Regions from separate parts of the Bradyrhizobium sp. USDA 3364 genome, predicted to be linked through region 2. Evidence: riboswitches for the same ligand, from Rfam matches in the RefSeq annotation. Region 2 holds a riboswitch; each other region holds the start of a gene.
The links. A riboswitch is a leader RNA that binds a small molecule or an ion and turns the genes downstream of it on or off. The one in region 2 is predicted to bind glycine.

Region 1 (7,408 bases), 7.1 Mb from region 2:
ACTCAACGCGCAGAAATTCCGTGACGCGACGCCCGACGAGCGCGCGATCTACCGGCGCTGGATCCGCGGCGCGATCATGCTGTACGGATTGCTGGCGCTTGCGGCCGGCGCGGCGGTCTGGATGAACAGCGCCAGTGTCGGACAGACGCAGCTCACCAGCCTGTCAAGCTCGAACAGCGCAAGACCAGGCCACGCGGATTAGCGGCGGCCGTCCCGGAACCAGTCGACTGCATCCTTGTTGTCATGCCGCAAATTGGAGCATGACGATGCCGAACGACTGTCCATCCGCGCAACGCACGACCGACCAACGCGATCAGCGCGAGAATCCGCACGGGGACCGCCCCTCCCCGCCGCAGAGCGCGCCGCAAAGCGGGCCGCCGCTTCACGGCGGGCTCGAACAGCTCCGCGACAGTCACACCTGACGAGCGACAGCGAAAATAAAAATGGCCGGGACAAATCCCGGCCATTTTGTTTTGCGTCAAGCCGCAAGCTTACTCGGACTTGTCGATGTTCCAGAAGATCGGCGTCGCCGGGCCGTCGAGCACACCGGTCAGCGACTTCCGCCACGCACTCGGAATCGTGTACTGGCCGAGCGGAATGTAGATCACCTGATCGTAGGCCTCGGTCTGGATCTCGGCTGCGATCTTCTTCTTGTCCTCGGCCGTGGCAGCGCGCGCGAACTTGTCACGCAGTTCCTCGATCTTCGGGTCTTCGGCCCAGCCGAACCAGCCGCCGTTCTTGCCGCGCCCCGTGATCGAGGCGTTGACGATCGGATCGGAGACGTCGGCCGCAACCCAGTTGGTGAAGAACATGTTCCAGCCGCCTTCCTTCGGCGACTTCTGGCTGGCGCGGTGGGTCACCACGGTCTGCCAGTCGGTGGCCTGCAGGTCGACCTTGAAGCCGGCCTCGCGCAACTGCTGCGCAGCCACAACCGGCTGGGCCTTCAGGGTTGTCACATCGCCCGGCGCCATGATCACGACGGGGGTGCCGTCATAGCCGGACGCGGCGAGCGCCTTCTTGGCTTCGGCCATGCCGTTCCCCTTCACCAGCGTTTCGGCGCCGACGTCGGTCTCCAGCGGCGTTCCGCACACAAAGAACGCACCGCAAATCTTCTGGTACTTGGCATTGCCGACCAGCGCGTCGAGCACGTCCTTCTGGTTCATCGCCATGAACGCAGCCCGGCGCACCTTCGGATTGTCGAACGGCGGATAGAGGAAGTTCATGCGACCGAGGGTCTGGAAGCCGAACTTGTTGAGGACGTCGATCTTGAGATCCGGATTGGCCTCGAGCACCGGAAGCATGTCGAACGGAAGGTTCTCCATGAAGTCGATGTCGCCGGACTGCAGCGCGTTCACCGCGGTCTGCGCGTCGGCCATCGTGACCCACTCGACGCGATCGACCTTGACGACCTTGCCGCCCGCGGTCCAGCTCGCCGGCTCCTTGCGCGGCACATAGTCCTTGTTCTTCTCATAAACTGCCTTCACACCCGGCTGGAATTCCGCCTGGACGAATTTGAACGGCCCGGAGCCGATCTGTTCCGGGATCGGCTTGTCCGGCGGCGTCTCGGCAAGACGCTTCGGCATCATGAACGGCACGCGCGACGACGGCTTGCCGATCGATTCCAGCACGAGGCCGTAAGGCTCCTTCAGCTTCATCGTGATGGTCTTGGCGTCGGTCGCCTCCAGGCTCGCGACGAAGTCCATCAGCTTCTGGCCCATGCCGTCGACCTTGCCCCAGCGCTGCAGCGAGGCGACGCAGTCTTCCGCGGTGACCGGCGTCCCGTCGTGCCACTTCAGGCCGTCGCGCAGCGTGAACGTATAGGTCAGCTTGTCGTCGGAGACCTTCCAGTCCGCCATCTGCGGCTGGATCTTGAAGTTGGCATCCGTCGCCAGCAGCGTGTCATAGATCATGTAGCCATGATCGCGGGTGATGTAGGCCGTGGTCATGATCGGATCGATGACGCGCAGATCCGAATGCATCACCGCGGTGATGGTCTTGCCCGCGGCCATCGCCGGCGGCGCAAAAGACAGCGCAAACGCCGTTAACGCGGCCGCTAGCGTGCGGCGCTTCCAACGCGAGATAGGGAACATGCAATCTCTCCTGACGTGTAACTGGTCAAAGCCGGCTTATTCGTTATGCATGCCGTTCGTTATTTAGGCGAACTAACATGCTGTATGGCTTGTGAAATCGAGACTTGCACCAAGCGCAAAGCGCGTCAATCGGTTTCGGGCTGCATCGCACGTACACAAACGAATGAGGCGCCGCGCCAGATTTTGGCTTTACAAAATCGTCGACTGAGATTTTCGTGAGCACCGCCCGAAGCCGGCGCGGTCAGAACAACAAGAGAGAAAAACGATGAACCCAGCCAATCTCCCCTTTGATTCCGAAGCGATGCTGCAGGGTCTGCGCAGCTGGGTGGAATGCGAGAGCCCGACATGGGACGCGGCCGCGGTCGAGCGCATGCTCGATCTCGCCGCGCGCGAGATGGCGATCATGGGTGCGACGATCGAACGCATCGCCGGCCGCCAGGGTTTCGCAGGCTGCGTCCGCGCCCGCTTTCCGCATCCGAAGCAGGGCCAGCCCGGCATTTTGATCGCCGGCCACCTCGACACCGTGCATCCGGTCGGCACCATCGAGAAACTGAAGTGGCGGCGCGAAGGCAACAAGTGCTTCGGGCCCGGCATCTTCGACATGAAGGGCGGCAACTATCTGTCGATCGAGGCGATCCGGCAGTTGGCGCGCGCCGCCTTCACGACGCCGCTGCCGATCACCGTGCTGTTCACGCCCGATGAAGAGGTCGGCACGCCGTCGACCCGCGACATCATCGAGGCGGAAGCCGCGCGCAACAAATACGTGCTGGTGCCGGAGCCCGGCCGGCCGAACAACGGTGTCGTCACCGGCCGCTATGCGATCGCGCGCTTCAATCTGGAAGCCACCGGCAAGCCGAGCCATGCCGGCGCAACGCTGTCGTCAGGCCGCTCCGCGATCCGCGAAATGGCGCGGCAAATCATTGCCATTGACGGCATGACCACCGAGGACTGCACCTTCTCGGTCGGCATCGTGCATGGCGGCCAATGGGTCAATTGCGTCGCCACGACGTGCACCGGCGAAGCCCTCAGCATGGCCAAGCGCCAGGCCGATCTCGACCGCGGCGTCGAGCGCATGCTGGCGCTATCGGGCACCGCCAACGACGTGACATTCAAGGTGACGCGCGGCGTCACGCGCCCGGTGTGGGAGCCGGATGCCGGCACCATGGCGCTGTATGAAAAGGCAAAAGGCCTCGCGGCGGCGATGGGCCTCGATCTGCCGCATGGCAGCGCCGGCGGCGGATCGGACGGCAACTTCACCGGCGCGATGGGCATCCCCACACTCGACGGCCTCGGCGTTCGCGGCGCCGATGCGCATACGCTCAACGAGCATATCGAGGTCGACAGCCTCGCCGAGCGCGGCCGCCTGATGGCGGCGTTGCTCGCGACGCTGGATTGACATCGATTGCGCTGCACAACACGTTGGCACTGCCGGATCGAAATTTAGCCTTGTCCAATTTTGAGGCTTCGCCTACGGTCCGGCCGTCCAACGCGACGATGCGGGAGAGATCGGAGCGACAACATTCGTGTTGTCGGCTTCGGCGCCGACGGAGCAACCGCCCCGGAAACTCTCAGGCAAAAGGACCGTATCGTCAGGACGATCTGGAGAGAGACGAGCATGGCCGCACATCAAGGGCCGTGACGTCCACCGAAGGGGATAGTTCGCTTCCGGGCGTAGGCCCGATGCGGATCAAGCTCTCAGGTACCGTGACAGATGGGGCGTCGAAACGGCCGGTTTTCACCGGCGCTTCGGCGACTCTAACAACACGGGAGCCTGAAGACCATTATGCCTCACATTGCGATCATTGGCGCCGGCATCACCGGCGTGACGACGGCCTATGCCCTGCTCGAACGCGGCTACCGCGTGACTGTCCTCGACAGGCATCGCTACGCCGCAATGGAAACCTCGTTCGCCAATGGCGGACAGCTTTCCGCCAGCAACGCGGAAGTCTGGAACAGCGCCGCGACCATTCTCAAGGGACTGCGCTGGATGCTCCGCAGCGACGCGCCGCTGCTGATGAATCCGAAGCCGAGCTGGCACAAATATTCCTGGATCGGCGAGTTCGTCGGTGGCATCGCGCGCTACCGCGCCAACACCATCGAGACCACGAAACTCGCAATCGAAGCGCGCAAGCATCTGTTCTCGATCGCACAGCGCGAGAATATCGCCTTCGATCTCGAACGCCGCGGCATCCTGCACGTCTATCACGACAAGGCGGGCTTCGACGCCGGCCTGCGCGTCAACACGCTGCTGCAACAGGGCGGGCTCGACCGCCGGCCGGTCACGCCGGACGAAATCCGCACGATCGAACCCGCGCTGCAGACGACCTGCTATGGCGGCTTCTTCACGCCGTCGGACGCGACCGGCGATATCCACAAGTTCACGCGCGGCCTCGCCGACGCCTGCGTCCGCCGCGGCGCGGCCTTCGTCCACGAGGCTGACGTCGATACGATCGCGCGCGGCGATGACGGCTTCCGCATCGGCTGGACCGAAGCTGCTTCGCACGATGCCGGCGTCGCGACGCGGCACGAGTTGCAGGCGGACGGCATCGTGATTTGCGCCGGCGTGGCGAGCCGCCACTTCGCCGCCCTGCTCAACGATCGCGTCAACGTCTATCCGGTGAAGGGCTATTCGATCACGGTGCAGCTCGATGCACCGCAAAGCCGGGATGCCGCGCCGACCGTCAGCCTGCTCGACGAAGCCGCGAAGATCGTGACCAGCCGGCTCGGCGCCGACCGCTTCCGCGTCGCAGGCACCGCCGAGTTCAACGGCTTCAACCGCGATATCAGGGCCGACCGCATCCAGCCGCTGGTGGACTGGGTGCGGCATCATTTCCCCGGCATCGATACGTCGAAAGTGGTGCCCTGGGCAGGCCTGCGCCCGATGATGCCGAACATGATGCCGGTGGTTCGCGCCGGAGGGACTCCGGGCGTGTTCTACAACACCGGCCACGGCCATCTCGGCTGGACGCTGTCGGCCGCGACGGCGCAGATGGTCGCAGGGGCGATCGACGACTGGCGCGACCTCGATGCGCCGTCGATGGCGCCGACACTTGGTGTTGGGCTCGACCGCGTGCCCGCGAAATCTCGCAAAGCTGAAAGCAATCCACCTTCCAGTGGACTGCTTCGAACGTCATTGGAGGAATAATCGCACCATCAGGACTGATTAGCTGCACCGCAAAAACCGCAGCACCGATGGCATGGGACTTGCTGAAGTTCTACCGTGTGTCCGCTACCATCTGTGCTACGGTCCGGTGTGCAACGGTCCCGCTGGGGACTTCATCGGCCACAACCCAACGGATCCAATTTGCTCGGATATCTGCTTCGCCGCATCCTCGCCGCCATTCCCGTGATGGGCGTGGTGGCCCTGTTCGTATTCCTGTTGCTGCGGCTGACGCCGGGCGACCCCGCCGCGATTCTCGCCGGTGACAATGCGACGCCCGAACAGCTCGAACGCATCAGGACCTCGCTTGGTCTCAACGAGCCGATCTACATCCAGTTCTACACCTGGGTCGCCAAGCTGCTGCACGGCGACCTCGGCGTCTCCCTGATCTCGAACAAGCCGATCCTCGAGATGATCGGCCCGCGCCTCGAGCCGTCGATTTCGGTCGCGCTGGCCACCATCATCCTCTCGATCCTGGTTGCGGTGCCGCTCGGCGTGATCGCGGCGTGGAAGCACGGTACCTGGATCGACCGCTTCGTTATGGGTCTTTCGGTGCTCGGCTTCTCGGTACCGGTATTCGTGATCGGCTATGTGCTGATCCAGATCTTTGCGATCGACCTGCGCTGGGTCCCTGTGCAGGGCTTCAAGAGCATCTCGGCCGGATTCGGCCCGTTCTTCGAACGCATCATCCTGCCGACCTGCACCCTCTCCTTCATCTATGTCGCGCTGATCGCCCGCATGACGCGCGCCTCGATGCTCGACGTGCTGGGTGAGGATTACGTGCGTACCGCGCGCGCGAAGGGCATCGGCGAGACCGGCGTGCTGCTGCGCCATGCGCTGCGCAACGCCGCGGTTCCGGTCATCACCGTGATCGGTTCCGGTTTCGCGTTGCTGATCTCCGGCGTCGTCGTCACCGAGAGCGTATTCAACCTGCCCGGCATCGGCCGCCTCACCGTCGATGCGGTGCTGGCGCGCGATTATCCGGTGATCCAGGCGATGATCCTTTTGACGTCGGGCATCTATGTCGGCGTCAATCTGTTGATCGACGTTGCTTACACCCTGCTCGATCCTCGTATCCGGTACTAAGCGATGGCGATCGATACCCTCCCCGAATCCTCCATCCCCGTCACCCGGCCGTTCCGCGTCAAGTTCGGCTTCCTGACCTCGACGCCGATCATCGCGGTTGCGACGATCTGCCTCGCCCTCATCATCCTGATGGCGATCTTCGCGCCGCTGCTCGCGCCACACGATCCGTTGCTGCTGACGCCGGCGCAGCGGCTGAAACCGTCGAGCACGCAGTACCTGCTTGGCACCGACGCCTATGGACGCGACCTGTTGTCGCGCATCATCTACGGCGCGCGGATCTCGCTGGTGATCGGGCTCGGCGCCGCCGTCTGCTCGATCGCCATCGGTCTCCTGATCGGCCTCGTCGCCGGCTTCTTCCGCTGGGTCGATGCGGTGTTGATGCGCGTGATGGACGGGTTGATGGCGATCCCCGCCATCCTGCTCGCGATCGCCGTGGTGTCGCTGTCGGGCGCCAGCATCTGGACCGTGATGGTCGCGATCACCATCCCCGAGATCCCGCGCGTGGCGCGGCTGGTGCGCTCGGTGGTGCTGACGGCGCGCGAGGAACCGTATGTCGAGGCCGCGATCTCGCTCGGCACCAGCCTGCCGAAGATCATGTGGCGGCATTTGATGCCGAACACGATCGCACCGCTGATCGTGCAAGGAACCTACGTCTGCGCCTCCGCGATCCTGACCGAGGCGATCCTGTCGTTCCTCGGCGCCGGCATCTCGCCGGAAACGCCGACCTGGGGCAACATCATGGCCGAGGGCCGCGCCTACTTCCAGGTCAAGCCGTCGCTGATCTTCTGGCCGGGGCTGCTGCTCTCGATCGCCATTCTCAGCGTCAATCTGATCGGCGACGCCGCGCGCGACGCGCTCGATCCCCGCATGAAGCAGCGTGAGGGCAAGTGACCGCAACCAACTCTTCCAACGTCGTCCTCGACATCAACAATCTCGTCGTCGGCCTCGGCCGCAAGACCGATGCGCATCGCATCATCGACGACCTGTCGCTGCAGGTGCGCGAGAGCGAAACGCTGTGCCTGGTCGGCGAGAGCGGCTCCGGCAAATCGGTGACCTCGCTCACTGTGATGGG
Region 2 (7,408 bases):
GCGGGTGCGGTCGCGTCTGCTTTGCCGGACAAGAGATGAGCGCCAGTGAAGCATTATCTCGCGCTGGCATAACACCGGTTGAATTGCAAGCGAAGGAGGGGCTGGCTCTCGTCAATGGTACTCGAGCGATGACAGGCATCGGCGCTCTAACGGTGCAGCGAGTATGGATGACGTTTCGAGCTGCGCTCGGCGCGCTAGCCCTGGCAGTAGATGCATTGCATGCCTCGAGAGAACACTACGATGCTCGTATTCACGCTGCGAAAGGGCATCCAGGTCAAATTGCCGTCGCTGCGGCGCTTCGCGAGATGTTGGCGTGTAGGTCATCGTATACTTCTTCAGGTGTTCATAGGTCGAATGAAGCCACCGGGATCGTCCAGCTCGCGGAAGGCGTCCAAGAGATATATTCAATCCGGTGCGCGCCACAAATACTTGGCATTGTTCCGGAATCGCTGGGTGAGGCACGGATGGTGATCGAGCGTGAGGCGAGTTCAGTGAACGACAACCCATTGATAGATCCGGAGACTGGGGATGTCCTTCACGGCGGAAATTTTATGGGGCAGCATGTTTCCCGCATAATGGACGCGCTCAAGATTGATATTGCAACAGTCGGAAATCATATGCATGCCATCATGGCCCTTTTGATGGACAGCCGCTTTTCGCGAGGTCTCCCGAATTCGTTGAGTCCCCGGCTCGGCCTATATCAAGGCTTTAAGGGAGTGCAAATGTCGCATACCTCTCTCGTCGCGCATCTACGGCGTGAAAGTGCTCCAGCAAGCGTTCATACCTTGCCAACCGAACAGTTCAATCAGGACATCGTCAGCCTGGGACTGCACGCAGCGCTTGGCGCAGCGGAGATGGAGCTTAAATTGAGAGACGTCGTCGCGATGACGCTTTTGGCGGCCTGTCAGGCCGTTGACCTGCGATCCAATGGATCTGAACTGCCCTCTGCCTTGAGCCACTTGTATGAAGCGGTGAGGAAGATCAGCGCGCCATTGGTCGAAGATCGGGCGATGGACCGAGATATTGCCGCCATATCCTTCGCGATTGTGGAGGGCTTGTTGCCGCTTCCTCAATGTGAGCCGCCGCGGGACGCGCAGGGGGGCGGGAGAAGTGGTGAAATCTGAGAGAGTGTCACGGTGATGACCAATAGCACTGGGCCTTGGCCGTTGATATCCGTTGGTACGATTGACGTCACGCCATACCGCGAGGTGCAGGCGGTGACCGCCGTTTCGAAAGCTCATATTCGCTGACTCCGCGTCGGCACTGTTTGGGCAATAGGCTGTGGCTCATAGATGGTTGAATGATTGTTTGCAGTTCCGTTAAGTAGTGTTGAGGGGGACTGCGATGGGGCTTGCGCGGCGATGCCGCCATACCCTGATTGCGGCATTGAGCTCAGATTGAGGTTGGTCTCTCTGGGCGATTCCGCTCACGAACACATGGAGTCTCTTTGGAATCGCCCAAGACTAGGACATGTTTGCTTTCCAGAATCTCGCCTTGCATTAACGCATGTTCGTCGTGACCTGCCACTGAATATTTCCTCCAGAAGGAGTTAGAGTCCGGCCCGAAGAAGGACGGACAGATGAAGCGAGCACGGTTCACGGAAGAGCAGATTATTGCGGTGCTGAAGGAGCATGAGGCCGGGGCGAAGACGGCCGATCTGGCTCGCAAGCACGGGATCTCCGAGGCGACGATCTACAATTGGAAAGCCAAATTCGGCGGCATGGACGTTTCCGAGGCGAAGCGGTTGAGGGCCCTGGAGGAGGAGAACGGGAAGCTGAAGAAGCTTCTGGCCGAGCAGATGCTCGATGCAGCCGCACTTCGCGAGCTCCTTTCAAAAAATGGTAGGGCCCGCCGCCAAGCGCGCTGCTGTCGCGCATTTGCAGGCCGTCATGAGCCTGTCGGAACGGCGGGCCTGCTCGATCGTGGGTGCGGATCGGAGATGATCCGCTATCGCTCCAGCCGCCCGCCGGAGGCAGTTCTGCGTGGCCGATTGCGCGATCTCGCCAACGAGCGGCGGCGTTTCGGCTATCGCCGCCTGTTCGTCCTGCTGCGGCGGGAGGGCGAGCCATCGGGGATCAACCGGATCTACCGGCTTTATCGCGAGGAAGGGCTCACCGTCCGCAAGCGGCGGGCTCGCCGCAAGGCGGTTGGGACCCGGGCCCCGATCCTGGTCGAGGCCAAGCCCAATGTCCGCTGGTCGCTGGACTTCGTCCACGACCAGTTCGTCAATGGTCGACGCTTCCGCATCCTCAACGTCGTCGACGACGTCACCAAGGAATGCCTGGGCGCCATTCCTTACACGTCGATCTCGGGGCGGCGCGTGGCCCGCGAACTCACGGCAATCGTCGAGCGACGCCGCAAGCCAGGAATGATCGTGTCCGACCATGGCACCGAGTTCACCTGCAACGCCGTGCTGGCTTGGTGCAAGGACGCAGCCATCGATTGGCACTTCATCGCACCGGGAAAGCCCATGCAGAACGGCTTCGTCGAGAGCTTCAACGGCCGGATGCGCGATGAGCTACTCAACGAGATTCTGTTCTTCGATCTCGACGACGCCCGCGCCAAGATCACCAATTGGGTCGCCGACTACAATCTCCAGCGTCCCCACTCGTCGCTGAAATACCTGACCCCCGCGGCCTACGCCGCCCACCTCACCGCAACGGACGCTCGGCTGCGCAACCCCGACCAGCTCCGCCGATCGTCCGTTGCTCCACCCGCGCCACTTGGCGTACAAAACTCCGAGACTCTAATTGCCGCTGAATGAAAAATTCAGGGGCAGGTCAGAGGCGGTCAACATGCGCTCAATCACTGGGACGGGTTTACGCTGTTTCTCCTCGACGGCCGCGTCGAGATTTACTCCAACACGGTCGAGCGTTCAATGCGCCCGATCGCGATGGGAAGGCGCAACTCATCGTCTAGCGGCAGCGAGGGCGGCGCTGAAAGCCGGGCGATCCTAGCGTCAATGGGGAACATGGCAAAACTCTATGTTTTCGATCCGCAGGCCTGCTTGTGCGATGTGTTGCAGCGTATCGTTTCCCGGCGAACCAAGGGTCATCAGCTGCTCGCCTTCAGGATCAGAACAAATTGCCATCAACGGTGCAGCCCCTTACAGGGGGCAGCAAGCCAAGAACAAGTCCATGTCGCTGATGCGACAATTTAGTAACTTTGTCAGCTGCTCGTTCTTACTCAGAAAGCGGGATGGACGGGATCGCGTGTACAGGGAGCTCGCGACCTACGTGGCCGCAACGATGCCCGCTTCTCGGCCTCAAAGGGGTAGCGCAATCCGTCTAGTACTACGGCCTGCGCTCGCGCTATGAGCGACTGTAAGATTGCAGATGCTGACGAAACGGGAAGCGGCTGCGTGCTTCGACGCCTGCGAGACGACCTTAGGAGGTGGGCTGAACGTGGACTCGTCATCAAGCACGCGCTACAATCCGCGCTGCTGCCTACACGACTTACTCGCCTCGGATCCGCCGAGTGAGCAATGCAGTCGATGCAAATGCCTTGTCGGTCGCGCCGCCGCCCTTAAGACGGCAATCGTTCCAAAGCCTTCAACCGAAGCTGTCCCGGCGTTCGTTGCATCGCTATGCATACTGTTTCCTGACTCAGCGCGCCGACAGGAACCAACCATTGCGAGCCATTGATGCCCGTTGCCGGCGAGGCTCCCTTCAGGACCAGGCTCTTTGTTGATCCGACGCAAATTCCAAGTGTGCGGCAGCCTTCGTAAGGCTAATTATTTTGCCGTCGGTTGATGTGGGATCATATTCCGACGACCATTGCCTACATGGCGAGCCATCAAGCCTCTGGACTCAAAACTTGACGAATAGCAAAATAAAATATACAAAGTATATTCCTAAGGTCTTAGAATGAGGTGTTAGAGAGATGCTGAAGATCAAAGCGGCGGAGTATGAGACAAGGCTCAAGAGCCTTAAGCGCGTAATGGCCGAGCGATCAATCGACGCATTCTTGATTACCGACCAAGCCAACTTTGAGTACTTCTCCGGATACAAATCGATAACGTGGATATCAAAGGCTCGTCCGCTCGCGCTTCTTGTTCCAAGCTCTAGAAGTGGTGCTATCATTATATCCTCGGCCGCCGAGGCGCCGGCAATCCAACTTACTGAAGAGATGCCTTCCCGCATCGAGCACGTCGCCTATTCGGGATTCGTTCTAGCGTTTATCGAGGCGATTGTTGACCAATTGCGAGCCTGCAACGCGCGCCGACTCGCCCTGGATTATGGCTTTGAAAGCAGCGGGTTGGGCTCGCTGAACTTGCTCCATAAATGTAGAAGTAACTTCGCCGCGCTGGACCTGGTCGAGGGCGCCGAGGATATCTGGCAAATCCGCGTTGTTAAATCCCCGACCGAAATCCGTCAAAAGAAGGTTGCTCTGGAAGTGGCGACTTCCTCAATGCTTGAGTGCTTCCAAGAACTGCGTCTTGGAGTCACGGAGATCGAGTTTGCTCGGCATCTGACCATTAGGGCGATTGAGAAAGGGGCCAGCGCGGTCCCAATGCTTTCCGTGAAGTTTGGCAGAGGGAGCTTCCCTTCCCCCTTGCCGCCGACGGAGCGGGCACTAGCCGCAGACGACTTTATCTGGACGGATATGGGATGTCTTGTAGGAGGGAGCATCTCTGATGTTAACCGGATAGCTAAAGCCGGAAAGGTAACCGCAGAGGAACAGGCTCGTTATCACGAAGTCCGAAATATTACGCAGAAAACTATTACTGCATTTCGCGCCGGTATGACGACAGGAGAAGCATACAGCGTCTTCGAAGAAATCGCGCGCAACTCTTCTTTGGGCTTGCCGGGTCCGTTTACGGCCTTCTTTTCTCGTGTCGGGCACGGTTCTGGTTACAGCATTACCGAGCCTCCCTCAATCTCGCCAAGCTCTGAAGAGGTTCTTCGCGAGGGGATGATCATCCACGTTGAGCCGAAGTATTATCTAGAAGGCGGAGTTTATCAGACTGAAGAGGTCGCAGTAATAGGCATAGAGCATAGCGAGCTTTTGACTATCCCTGCGCCCGAGCGCCTTCCCGAAATCAAAATTTAGCGTCTCCGTGGCAATGGTGAGCACTCGCTGCCCGGTAAGCGCAAAAAAAAGAGCGCTTTCAATGCGGTGCGGGGCCGTTCCCGCTCAACCTCCCGATGAAATGATACTTGAAAAGTGATGTAGGTCCGCTGCTAACGCTAGCCTATTCAATGCTCTTTCTGAAATCCGCCAAGGGATTGGCGGTACTTGCGATTGTTTCACTATCGCTGCCCTATGGGCGTTTCCTCCCTAGACTGGCCGCCGGCCCAAAGGACTGGCGGCCCTCTTGCAACTGTCACACTGATTATCTGACGCTGGGAGAGATCGATTTAACGGTGCCGAAGGAGCAACCGTCCCAGGAAACTCTCAGGCAAAAGGACCACGTCAGTCGAAAACTCCGAAAAGAGATGCGCTCGCATCCGCCGACGGGATAACCTTCGAGCTGACCTGCCCCTAAATTTTTCATTCAGCGGCAATTAGAGTCTCGGAGTTTTGTACGCCAAGTGGCGCGGGTGGAGCAACGGACGATCGGCGGAGCTGGTCGGGGTTGCGTAGCCGAGCGTCGCCAATCGACAATGTCCCAAGTCACGGGGAATCTCGAAAGCCAGCGGCGGCAATATGACTTGGCGCAGGTCGCTGAAACCACCGGATTTAAGTCGGTGACGGTCATTGACGACGATCTTGGCCGCTCAGGTTCCGGCAGCACTCAGCGGCCGGGATTTGAGCGGCTTGTGGCGATGGTGTGCTCGGGCGATGTCGGTGCCGTCTATTGCATCGAGGCATCGCGGCTGGCGCGCAATGGACGCGACTGGCATCACTTGATCGACCTATGCGCCCTCGCCGGCGCGTTGGTCATCGATCCCGACGGCGTCTATGATCCGCGGCTTGTCAACGACCGCCTGCTTCTCGGACTGAAGGGGACGATGTCGGAGTATGAGCTGAGCCTGCTTCGTCAACGTGGAATCGCCGCTCGAGACTCCAAGGCCCAGCGCGGCGAGTACCGCTTCATGCTACCATCCGGATTTTGTTGGAGTGAACTCGGCAAGATCGAAATCGATCCCGACGAACATGTGGCGGGAGTGGTTCGACTCGTCTTCACGAAGTTCCGCGAGCTCGGCAGCGCCCGGCAGGTCTTTCTTTGGCTGCGCGCTGCCGACATCAAAATGCCTATGGTCCTGAGGAATGTTCAAATCTACAAGCTCAGCTGGAAAGCGCCGGCCTATCACACGGTGATGCAGATCCTGCACAATCCGCTCTATGCTGGCGCCTATGCGTTTGGCCGAATCGCTCAGAAGACACGGATCGTGGACGGTCGCGCCCGCAAGGTCAGCGGGTTCAAGAAGCCGCGGGAGGAATGGAATGTTCTCCTGCGCGACAATCATTCCGGCTATATCAGTTGGCAGGAGTATGAAGACAATCAGGCGCTGCTGCTGGAAAACGCGCACATGAAGAAGAACTGCTCGCGGAAATCGGCTCGCGGGGGATGCGCACTTCTGACCGGCTTGATGCGGTGCGGACGTTGCGGTCGGATGATGCGTGTGGTCTATGGCCAGGCCAAGGGGAATGCCCATCGCTATCAATGCCGCGGCGATGACGCCCATGTCGGCGCAGGCTTATGCATCGGCATCGGCGGAGTACGGATCGATCGTGCGGTCGCGCTGCAAATCCTCGAGGCTGTCTCCGATCGGGCTGTTGAAGCAGCGATATTGGCGTCCGACCAGATTGAGCGCTCGAGACATGAGATCATCGCCGCCGTCGAACGGGAGCTTGAGGTCGCACGCTACGAAGCGTCTCTTGCCGCACGCCGGTACGAGCTTGTGGATCCGGCGAAGCGTCACGTTGCCCGTGAACTTGAGGCGCGCTGGAATGGCGCATTGGAGCGGGTTGCCGAGCTTGAGGGTCGGATCAAGGAGCTGCGCGCCGCATCGGCGGAAAGTCCCAAGATCGACCGTGCCTTGCTTCTGCAACTTGCGTATGATCTGCCGCGGGTGTGGAACGCACCGTCCACGGACACACGCACCAAGCAGCGGCTGGTTCACATCGTAGTCCGAGAGATTGTTTGCGATCTCGATGAGGACACCAACGAGGCCGTTCTGCTCATTCACTGGACCGGCGGCCCGCACACGGAGGTTCGTGTTGCTCGCGTTAAGACGGGCCGATATCCGGGGGATATGGCGCCCACTGCCGTCGACGCACTTCGTAAGCTCGCTGGTCATTGGCCTGATCGAGAGCTCGCCGTGTCGCTCAATCGGATGCGCTGCAAGACCGGTGACGGCGAGACCTGGACGACTGTTCGCGTGCGGGAAATGCGCGAACGCTTGGGCTTGCCGGAATATGACCCCGCGTCATCCGACGGCAAAATGATCAGCCTCGCGAA
Region 3 (7,408 bases), 7.3 Mb from region 2:
CCATCGCTGGTGGGGTGGAACGGAGTTGACCAACGATCGGCTCTGGCGTTGGGACGCGAGAGGCCGCACCCTGATCGCGCCGTAAGGCCTGTTCGCGGGATGCCAGCAGGCGTCGCTCCTCTCTACGCCAGCGCCTCTTCCCGGCTCGCGACCAGCGCCCGCAAATCCTCGGTCACCGCGACCGATTGATGGGTTGTCTGGTCGGTCGCGACCCAGATGATCTCGCCGGTGGCGCGCAGGTCGTCGGAGCCCTTGGCGAAGATCGCGAGCGCGAGATTGATCGAGGAACGGCCGATCTTGGCGACCCGCACGCAGACCTCGATGTCCTCGTCGAACCGGATCGGCGCCTTGTACTCGACCACCGACTTCACGGTGTGGAAGTCGATGCCGGTCCGCGCCACCTCGCCGAGATAGTCGTAGCCGAGCGCGCGGAAATATTCTGTGATCGCGGTGTCGAAATAGGTCAGGTAGTGGGCGTTGAACACCACGGCCTGCGCATCGACCTCGGAATAGCGGACCCGAAACGGGAAATGAAACCAGAATTCCTCGCGCATGAATCCTCCTGCCGCGGGCCGGACCAGTCCGTCATTCCGGGGCGCGACGAAGTCGCGAGCCCGGAATCCAGAGGTCGTGGATCGAGATTCCGGGTTTTCGCTTCGCGAGCCCCGGAATGACACCGAGTGAATCAGGCGTCAGAGACGCAACCCCCACGTAGCTGCAACACTGGCGCCTTTATTCCGCGGCCTCCGCGTAATCCTCGACCGGCGGGCACGAGCACACCAGGTTGCGGTCGCCATAGACATTGTCGACGCGGCCGACCGGGCTCCAGTATTTGTCAGACCGCGACACGCCCGCGGGGAAGCAGCCCTCGGCGCGGGTGTAGGCCCGGTCCCACACATCGTCGGCGATGTCGTGCACGGTGTGCGGGGCGTGGCGCAGCGGCGAGACCTCGACCTTCCAGCGGCCCTTCTCGATGTCAGCGATCTCGTTGCGGATCGCGATCATGGCGTCGCAGAAGCGGTCGATCTCGAACTTCGATTCCGATTCCGTCGGCTCGATCATCAGCGTGCCGGCCACCGGGAAGCTCATGGTCGGCGCATGGAAGCCGTAGTCGATCAGCCGCTTGGCGATGTCGTCCACCGTGACGCCGCTGGTCGTCTTCAGCGCCCGCGGGTCGATGATGCACTCATGCGCGACGCGGCCGCGCTCGTTGCGGTACAGCACCGGAAAGTGCGGCTGCAGCCGCGCGGCAATGTAGTTGGCGTTGAGGATCGCAACCTCGGTGGCGCGCGTCAGGCCTTCGCCGCCCATCATCAGGATGTAGATGTAGGAGATGGTCAGGATCGACGCCGAGCCGAACGGCGCGGCCGACACCGGGCCGATCGCATGCGCCGTCGCGCCGTCGGTCGCGGGATGGCCCGGCAGATAGGGCGCGAGGTGCGCCTTGACGCCGATCGGGCCCATACCGGGGCCGCCGCCGCCATGCGGGATGCAGAACGTCTTGTGCAGGTTGAGGTGGCTGACATCGGCGCCGTAATCGCCGGGCCGCGAGAGCCCGACCTGCGCGTTCATGTTGGCGCCGTCGAGATAGACCTGTCCGCCATGCGCATGCACGATGTCGCAGATCTCGCTGATATGCTCCTCGAACACGCCGTGGGTCGACGGATAGGTGATCATCACGGCGGCGAGATTGGCCGAGTGCTTCTCCGCCTTGGCGCGAAGATCATTGACGTCGACGTCGCCGCGCGCGTCGCACGCGACAACCACGACGTCCATGCCGACCATCGCGGCCGAGGCCGGGTTGGTGCCATGCGCGGAGGAGGGGATGAGGCACATCTTGCGGTGTGGTTCACCGCGCGCGAGATGGTAACCCCGGATCGCAAGCAGTCCGGCATATTCGCCCTGCGCGCCGGAGTTCGGTTGCAGCGAAACCGCGTCATAGCCGGTGATGTCGCACAGCCACTGCTCCAGCCGCTTGAACAGCGCGTGATAGCCCTTGGCCTGATCGGACGGCGCGAACGGATGCAGATTGCCGAACGCCGGCCAGGTCAGCGGGATCATCTCGGTAGTGGCGTTGAGCTTCATCGTACAGGAGCCGAGCGGGATCATCGCGCGGTCGAGCGCGAGGTCGCGATCGTTGAGCTTGCGCATGTAGCGCAAGAGTTCGGTCTCAGAACGATGCGTGTTGAACACCGGATGGGTGAGGAAGGCGCTGGTGCGCCGCAGCTCCTTCGGCAGCGCCTCGCGTGCGGCCGCCTCGATCTCGGCATAGCTGAGCTTGCCGCCGAACACGCGCCACACAGCTTCCACAGTCTCCGGCGTCGTGGTCTCGTCGAGCGCGATGCCGAGCGTGGTTGTGCCGATGCGCAGATTGATCCGCTCCGTCTGCGCGCGGGAGAGGATCTCGATCTGCTTCGCGCCGGCCTCGACCGTCACGGTATCGAAGAAGGCCTCGCTGGTCGGCGCGAAGCCGAGCTTGCGCAGGCCTGCGGCGAGCACGGTGGCGCGGCGATGCACGCTGCGCGCGATGTGGGTGAGGCCCTCGGGTCCGTGATAGACCGCATACATCGAGGCGATCACCGCGAGCAGCACCTGCGCGGTGCAGATGTTGGAGGTCGCCTTCTCGCGGCGGATATGCTGCTCGCGGGTCTGCAGCGCGAGGCGATAGGCCGGCGCGCCGCGTGAATCCACCGAGAGGCCGACGATGCGGCCGGGCAGCGAGCGCTTCAGCGTGTCGCGCACCGCCATGTAGGCGGCGTGCGGTCCGCCGTAACCCATCGGCACGCCGAGCCGCTGCGCCGAGCCGACCGCGATGTCGGCGCCGAGCTCGCCAGGCGAGGCAAGCAGCGTCAGCGACAGCAGGTCTGCGGCCACGATCGCAAGCGCCCCCTTGGCGCGCAGCGATGCGATCGCCGGACGGAGGTCGCGCACCGCGCCCGACGTTCCGGGATACTGCAGCAGCGCGCCGAGCACGTCGGCGTTGTCGAGCTCGGTCAGGGGATCGCCGACCAGCAGCGCCCAGCCCAAGGGGGCTGCGCGCGTGCGCATCACCGCCAGCGTCTGCGGATGTACCTCCTTGTCGACGAAGAACACCTTGGCCTTCACCTGCGAGTGGCGCTCGGCGAGCGCCATCGCTTCGGCCGCCGCGGTCGCCTCGTCGAGCAGCGAGGCGTTGGCGACGTCGAGCCCGGTGAGGTCGCAGATCATGGTCTGGAAGTTGAACAGGGCTTCGAGTCGGCCCTGGCTGATCTCCGGCTGATACGGCGTGTACGCCGTGTACCAGGCCGGGTTCTCCAGGATGTTGCGCTGGATTACCGCGGGCAGGATGGTGCCGGAATAGCCTTGGCCGATCAGCGACGTGAACACCTGGTTCTGCGCAGCGAGCTCGCCCATATGCGCGAGCGCCTCGGTCTCGCTCAGCGCGCGGCCGAGATCGAGCGGCGCCTTCTGGCGGATCGACGCCGGCAGCGTCTCGTTCATCAGCGCCTGCAGGCTCGCGGCGCCGACCGTCTCCAGCATCGCGTTGACGTCGCGCGGTGACGGTCCGACATGTCGGCGGACGAAATCGGTGGCGGCTTCGTTGATCGGCTTGAAGGGCGCGTTCATCGGTTGATCCTCGGGATAATCCTTTAGGCGGTGTGCGCGGCGTAAGCGGCCTCGTCCATCAGGCCGCCGAGCTCGCCCTTGTCGGCAATCTTCAGCTTGAAGAACCAGGCCTTGCCGCCGGCATCCGAATTGACCAAAGCGGGCTCGGCGGCGAGCGCCTCGTTGACCTCGACCACCTCGCCGGTGATCGGCGCATAGACGTCGGAGGCGGCCTTGACGGATTCGACGACGGCGGCGGCCTCGGCCTTCTTCAGGCTGCGGCCGACCTTGGGCAGTTCGACGAACACGACGTCGCCGAGCTGCGATTGTGCGTAGTCGGTGATCCCGATCGTGGCGACGTCGCCCTCGATGCGGAGCCATTCGTGGTCGGACGTATACAGCGTCGTCATGGAGATCCTCGCGTTTAGCGTTTGTAGGTATTGGGGACGAAGGGCGTGGCGGCGACTTTCAGCGGCAGCCGCTGGCCGCGCACCTCGGCGAAAACGGTGGTGTCGAGAGCGGAAAGGGACGTGGGCAGGTAGCCCATCGCAACCGGTGCATTGAGGCTCGGGCCGAAGCCGCCCGAGGTCACGGTGCCGATCTGTTCGGTCGAGGTCGGATCGGCAAACAGGCCGGCACCTTCGCGCACCGGCGCACGGCCCTCCGGCCTGAGACCGACGCGGCGACGCGAGGCGCCCTGCGCGAATTGGGTGAGGATCTTGTCGGCGCCCGGGAAGCCGCCGGCGCGGGCGCCGCCGCTACGGCGGACCTTCTGCACCGACCATTCCAGCGCGCCCTCGACCGGCGTCGTCGTGGTGTCGATGTCGTGGCCGTAAAGACAAAGCCCGGCTTCGAGCCGCAGGCTGTCGCGCGCGCCAAGCCCGATCGGCAGCACATCAGGATCGTCGAGCAGCGCGGTGACCAGCGCTTCCGCCTTGTCGGCAGGCACCGAAATCTCAAAGCCGTCCTCGCCAGTATAGCCGGAGCGCGAGACGAAGCAGTCGATATCGGCGACACGGCGCGGGCCGGCGTCCATGAATTTCATCGAACCGACATCTGCACAAAGTTTCGCCAGTGCCGCTTCGGCTTTCGGGCCCTGCAGCGCGATCAGCGCGCGGTCGGCCAGCGACACGATCTCGCAGGCATCCGAGAGATTCGCGCGCAGATGCGCCTCGTCCTCGGCCTTGCAGGCGGCGTTGACCACCAGGAACAGGTGGTCGCCGAAATTCGCCACCATCAGGTCGTCGAGCAGGCCGCCGTCATTGTTGGTGAATTGCGCGTAGCGCTGCCGTCCCGGCGCGATGCCGACAATGTCCTGCGGCACAAGCCCTTCCAGCGCGAGCGCGGCGTCGGCGACCTTGCCGGATCTGGCCTTCAGCACGAGCTGTCCCATGTGGGACACGTCGAACAGGCCGGCTGCCTTGCGGGTGTGCAGATGCTCCTTCAGCACGCCGGCGGTGTATTGCACCGGCATGTCGTAGCCGGCGAACGGCACCATCTTGGCTCCGCGTGCCAGATGCAGCGCGTGCAGCGGGGTCTGTTTCAGCTGGGAGTTTTCGTGCGCAAGCATCACAAGGCCCTCGCGGTTCCCGCGGGGACCTATTTCCCCTTGAGAAACCTGCAGAAAGCCCCATCTGTCGCTGTGCCTGAGAGTATTATCCCGTCGGCGGACGCATCGGGGAAGACCCCAGCGCCTCTTTCCAGATGTCAGACGTCACGCGGTCCTTTTGCCTGAGAGTTTCCGGGGCGGTTGCTCCTTCGGCGCCGGCGGTAAGGCCGGTCTCTCCCGACGTGACGGGGTATACGTAGGTAGAAAACACGGCGCCACCAAGACTGTCAACGCAGCTGCAGCGACTATCCCACGGGGCTTTGTGCTGCCGCGGCAAGCCCATGATCCGGCTGCACAGTTTCTGGACACCGCAGCTGGCAATGTCTAAAAGCGTTCGGCCGGAAAATGACGCCTTTTTGCGGCTGGCCGGCCCCTTTTTCCGATTGGATGAACATGAGCAGCGTCAACGACATCAGGTCGACATTTCTGAACTTCTTCAAGGAGAACGGCCACGAGATCGTGGCCTCGTCGCCGCTGGTTCCGCGCAACGACCCGACCCTGATGTTCACCAATGCCGGCATGGTGCAGTTCAAGAACGTCTTCACCGGCGTCGAGAAGCGCGGCTATCAGCGCGCCACGACGTCGCAGAAATGCGTGCGCGCCGGCGGCAAGCATAACGACCTCGACAATGTCGGCTACACCGCGCGCCATCTCACCTTCTTCGAGATGCTCGGCAACTTCTCGTTCGGCGACTACTTCAAGGAGCGCGCGATCGAGCTCGCCTGGAATCTGATCACCAAGGATTTCGGGCTCAAGAAGGACAAGCTGCTCGTCACCGTCTACCACACCGACGACGAGGCGGCCGGCTACTGGAAGAAGATCGCGGGCTTCTCGGACGACCGCATCATCCGCATCGCGACCTCGGATAATTTCTGGGCGATGGGCGATACCGGCCCGTGCGGACCATGTTCCGAGATCTTCATCGACCGCGGCGAGCACATCTGGGGCGGACCTCCGGGCACCCCGGAAGAGGACGGCGATCGCTTCCTCGAATTCTGGAACCTGGTGTTCATGCAGTACGAGCAGGTGACGAAGGAGGAGCGCGTGGCGCTGCCGCGTCCCTCGATCGACACCGGCATGGGCCTGGAGCGCATGGCCTGCATCCTGCAGGGCGTCGAGAGCGTGTTCGAGACCGATCTGTTCCGCAACCTGATCGATGCCGCCGCGTCGACCCTCGGGCACGGTCCGAACGAGCAGAACGTTGGATCGTACCGGGTCATCGCGGACCATCTGCGCTCGTCGGCGTTCCTGATCACCGACGGCGTGCTGCCGTCGAACGAGGGCCGCGGCTATGTGCTGCGCCGGATCATGCGCCGTGCGATGCGCCATGCGCAGCTGCTGGGTGCAAGCGAGCCGCTGATGCATCGCCTGGTCTGGGCGCTGGTCCGCGAGATGGGCCAGGCCTATCCGGACCTGGTGCGCGCGGAGAAGCTGATCGAGGAGACGCTGCGGCTGGAGGAGGCGCGCTTCCGCAAGACGCTGGCGCGCGGTCTTTCGATTCTGGATGAGAAGAGCGCCGGCCTCAAGAAGGGCGACATGTTCGACGGCGACACCGCCTTCACGCTGTACGACACCTACGGCTTCCCGCTGGACCTGACGCAGGACGCGCTGAAGTCGCGCGGCATCAGCGTCGACCAGGCTTCGTTCACCGACGCGATGGAGCGGCAGCGCGTCAAGGCGCGCGCCTCCTGGGCGGGCTCCGGCGAGGCGGCGAGCGAGGCGATCTGGTTCCCGCTGCGCGAGAAGCTCGGCGCGACCGAATTCCTCGGCTACGAGACCGAAAGCGCGGAAGGCGCGGTGACGGCGCTGATCAAGGATGGCGCCGAAGTCGAGAGCCTGAAGGCCGGCGAGAGCGGCGCGATCGTGCTGAACCAGACCCCGTTCTACGGCGAGTCCGGGGGCCAGGTCGGCGACATCGGTGTCCTCACCGGCGAGGGCGTCAAGTTCCGCGTCACCGACACGCAGAAGAAGGCCGGCGATCTGTTCGTGCATCTAGGCCAAGTGGAGCAGGGTACGCTGAGTGTCGGCACGGCGCTGCAGCTCGAGGTCGACCACACCAGGCGTTCGTCGATCCGCGCTAACCATTCGGCGACGCATCTGTTGCACGAGGCGCTGCGCCAGGTGCTCGGCGATCACATTGCCCAGCGCGGCTCGCTGGTCACGCCTGACCGGCTGCGCTTCGACTTCGTGCATCCGAAGCAGATCACGCCGGAA

Region 1: it holds a riboswitch for glycine, as region 2 does, so the genes downstream of both, ACVILL_RS38615 (D-amino acid dehydrogenase) here and ACVILL_RS05235 (recombinase family protein) in region 2, are expected to answer to the same signal.
Region 3: it holds a riboswitch for glycine, as region 2 does, so the genes downstream of both, gcvT (glycine cleavage system aminomethyltransferase GcvT) here and ACVILL_RS05235 (recombinase family protein) in region 2, are expected to answer to the same signal.

Annotation. Positions count from the first base shown of each region.
Region 1 covers NZ_JBSRYG010000002.1:8,163,066-8,170,473, forward strand. Annotated here, with positions in the region: gene ACVILL_RS38600 (hypothetical protein) at 1-202, shown strand, start outside; gene ACVILL_RS38605 (ABC transporter substrate-binding protein) at 492-2,090, opposite strand; gene ACVILL_RS38610 (M20/M25/M40 family metallo-hydrolase) at 2,356-3,486, shown strand; glycine riboswitch at 3,578-3,684, shown strand; glycine riboswitch at 3,688-3,803, shown strand; gene ACVILL_RS38615 (D-amino acid dehydrogenase) at 3,874-5,235, shown strand; gene ACVILL_RS38620 (ABC transporter permease) at 5,395-6,336, shown strand; gene ACVILL_RS38625 (ABC transporter permease) at 6,340-7,227, shown strand; partial or broken gene ACVILL_RS38630 (ABC transporter ATP-binding protein) at 7,224-7,408, shown strand, end outside.
Region 2 covers NZ_JBSRYG010000002.1:1,078,336-1,085,743, reverse strand. Annotated here, with positions in the region: gene ACVILL_RS05255 (HAL/PAL/TAL family ammonia-lyase) at 1-1,124, shown strand, start outside; gene ACVILL_RS05250 (IS3 family transposase) at 1,619-2,764, shown strand; gene ACVILL_RS05245 (IS66 family transposase) at 2,768-3,160, shown strand; gene ACVILL_RS05240 (M24 family metallopeptidase) at 3,883-5,052, shown strand; glycine riboswitch at 5,336-5,423, shown strand; gene ACVILL_RS05235 (recombinase family protein) at 5,607-7,408, shown strand, end outside.
Region 3 covers NZ_JBSRYG010000002.1:8,341,373-8,348,780, reverse strand. Annotated here, with positions in the region: gene ACVILL_RS39505 (hypothetical protein) at 1-85, shown strand, start outside; gene ACVILL_RS39500 (acyl-CoA thioesterase) at 123-554, opposite strand; gene gcvP (aminomethyl-transferring glycine dehydrogenase) at 733-3,606, opposite strand; gene gcvH (glycine cleavage system protein GcvH) at 3,630-3,995, opposite strand; gene gcvT (glycine cleavage system aminomethyltransferase GcvT) at 4,010-5,155, opposite strand; glycine riboswitch at 5,295-5,385, opposite strand; gene alaS (alanine--tRNA ligase) at 5,588-7,408, shown strand, end outside.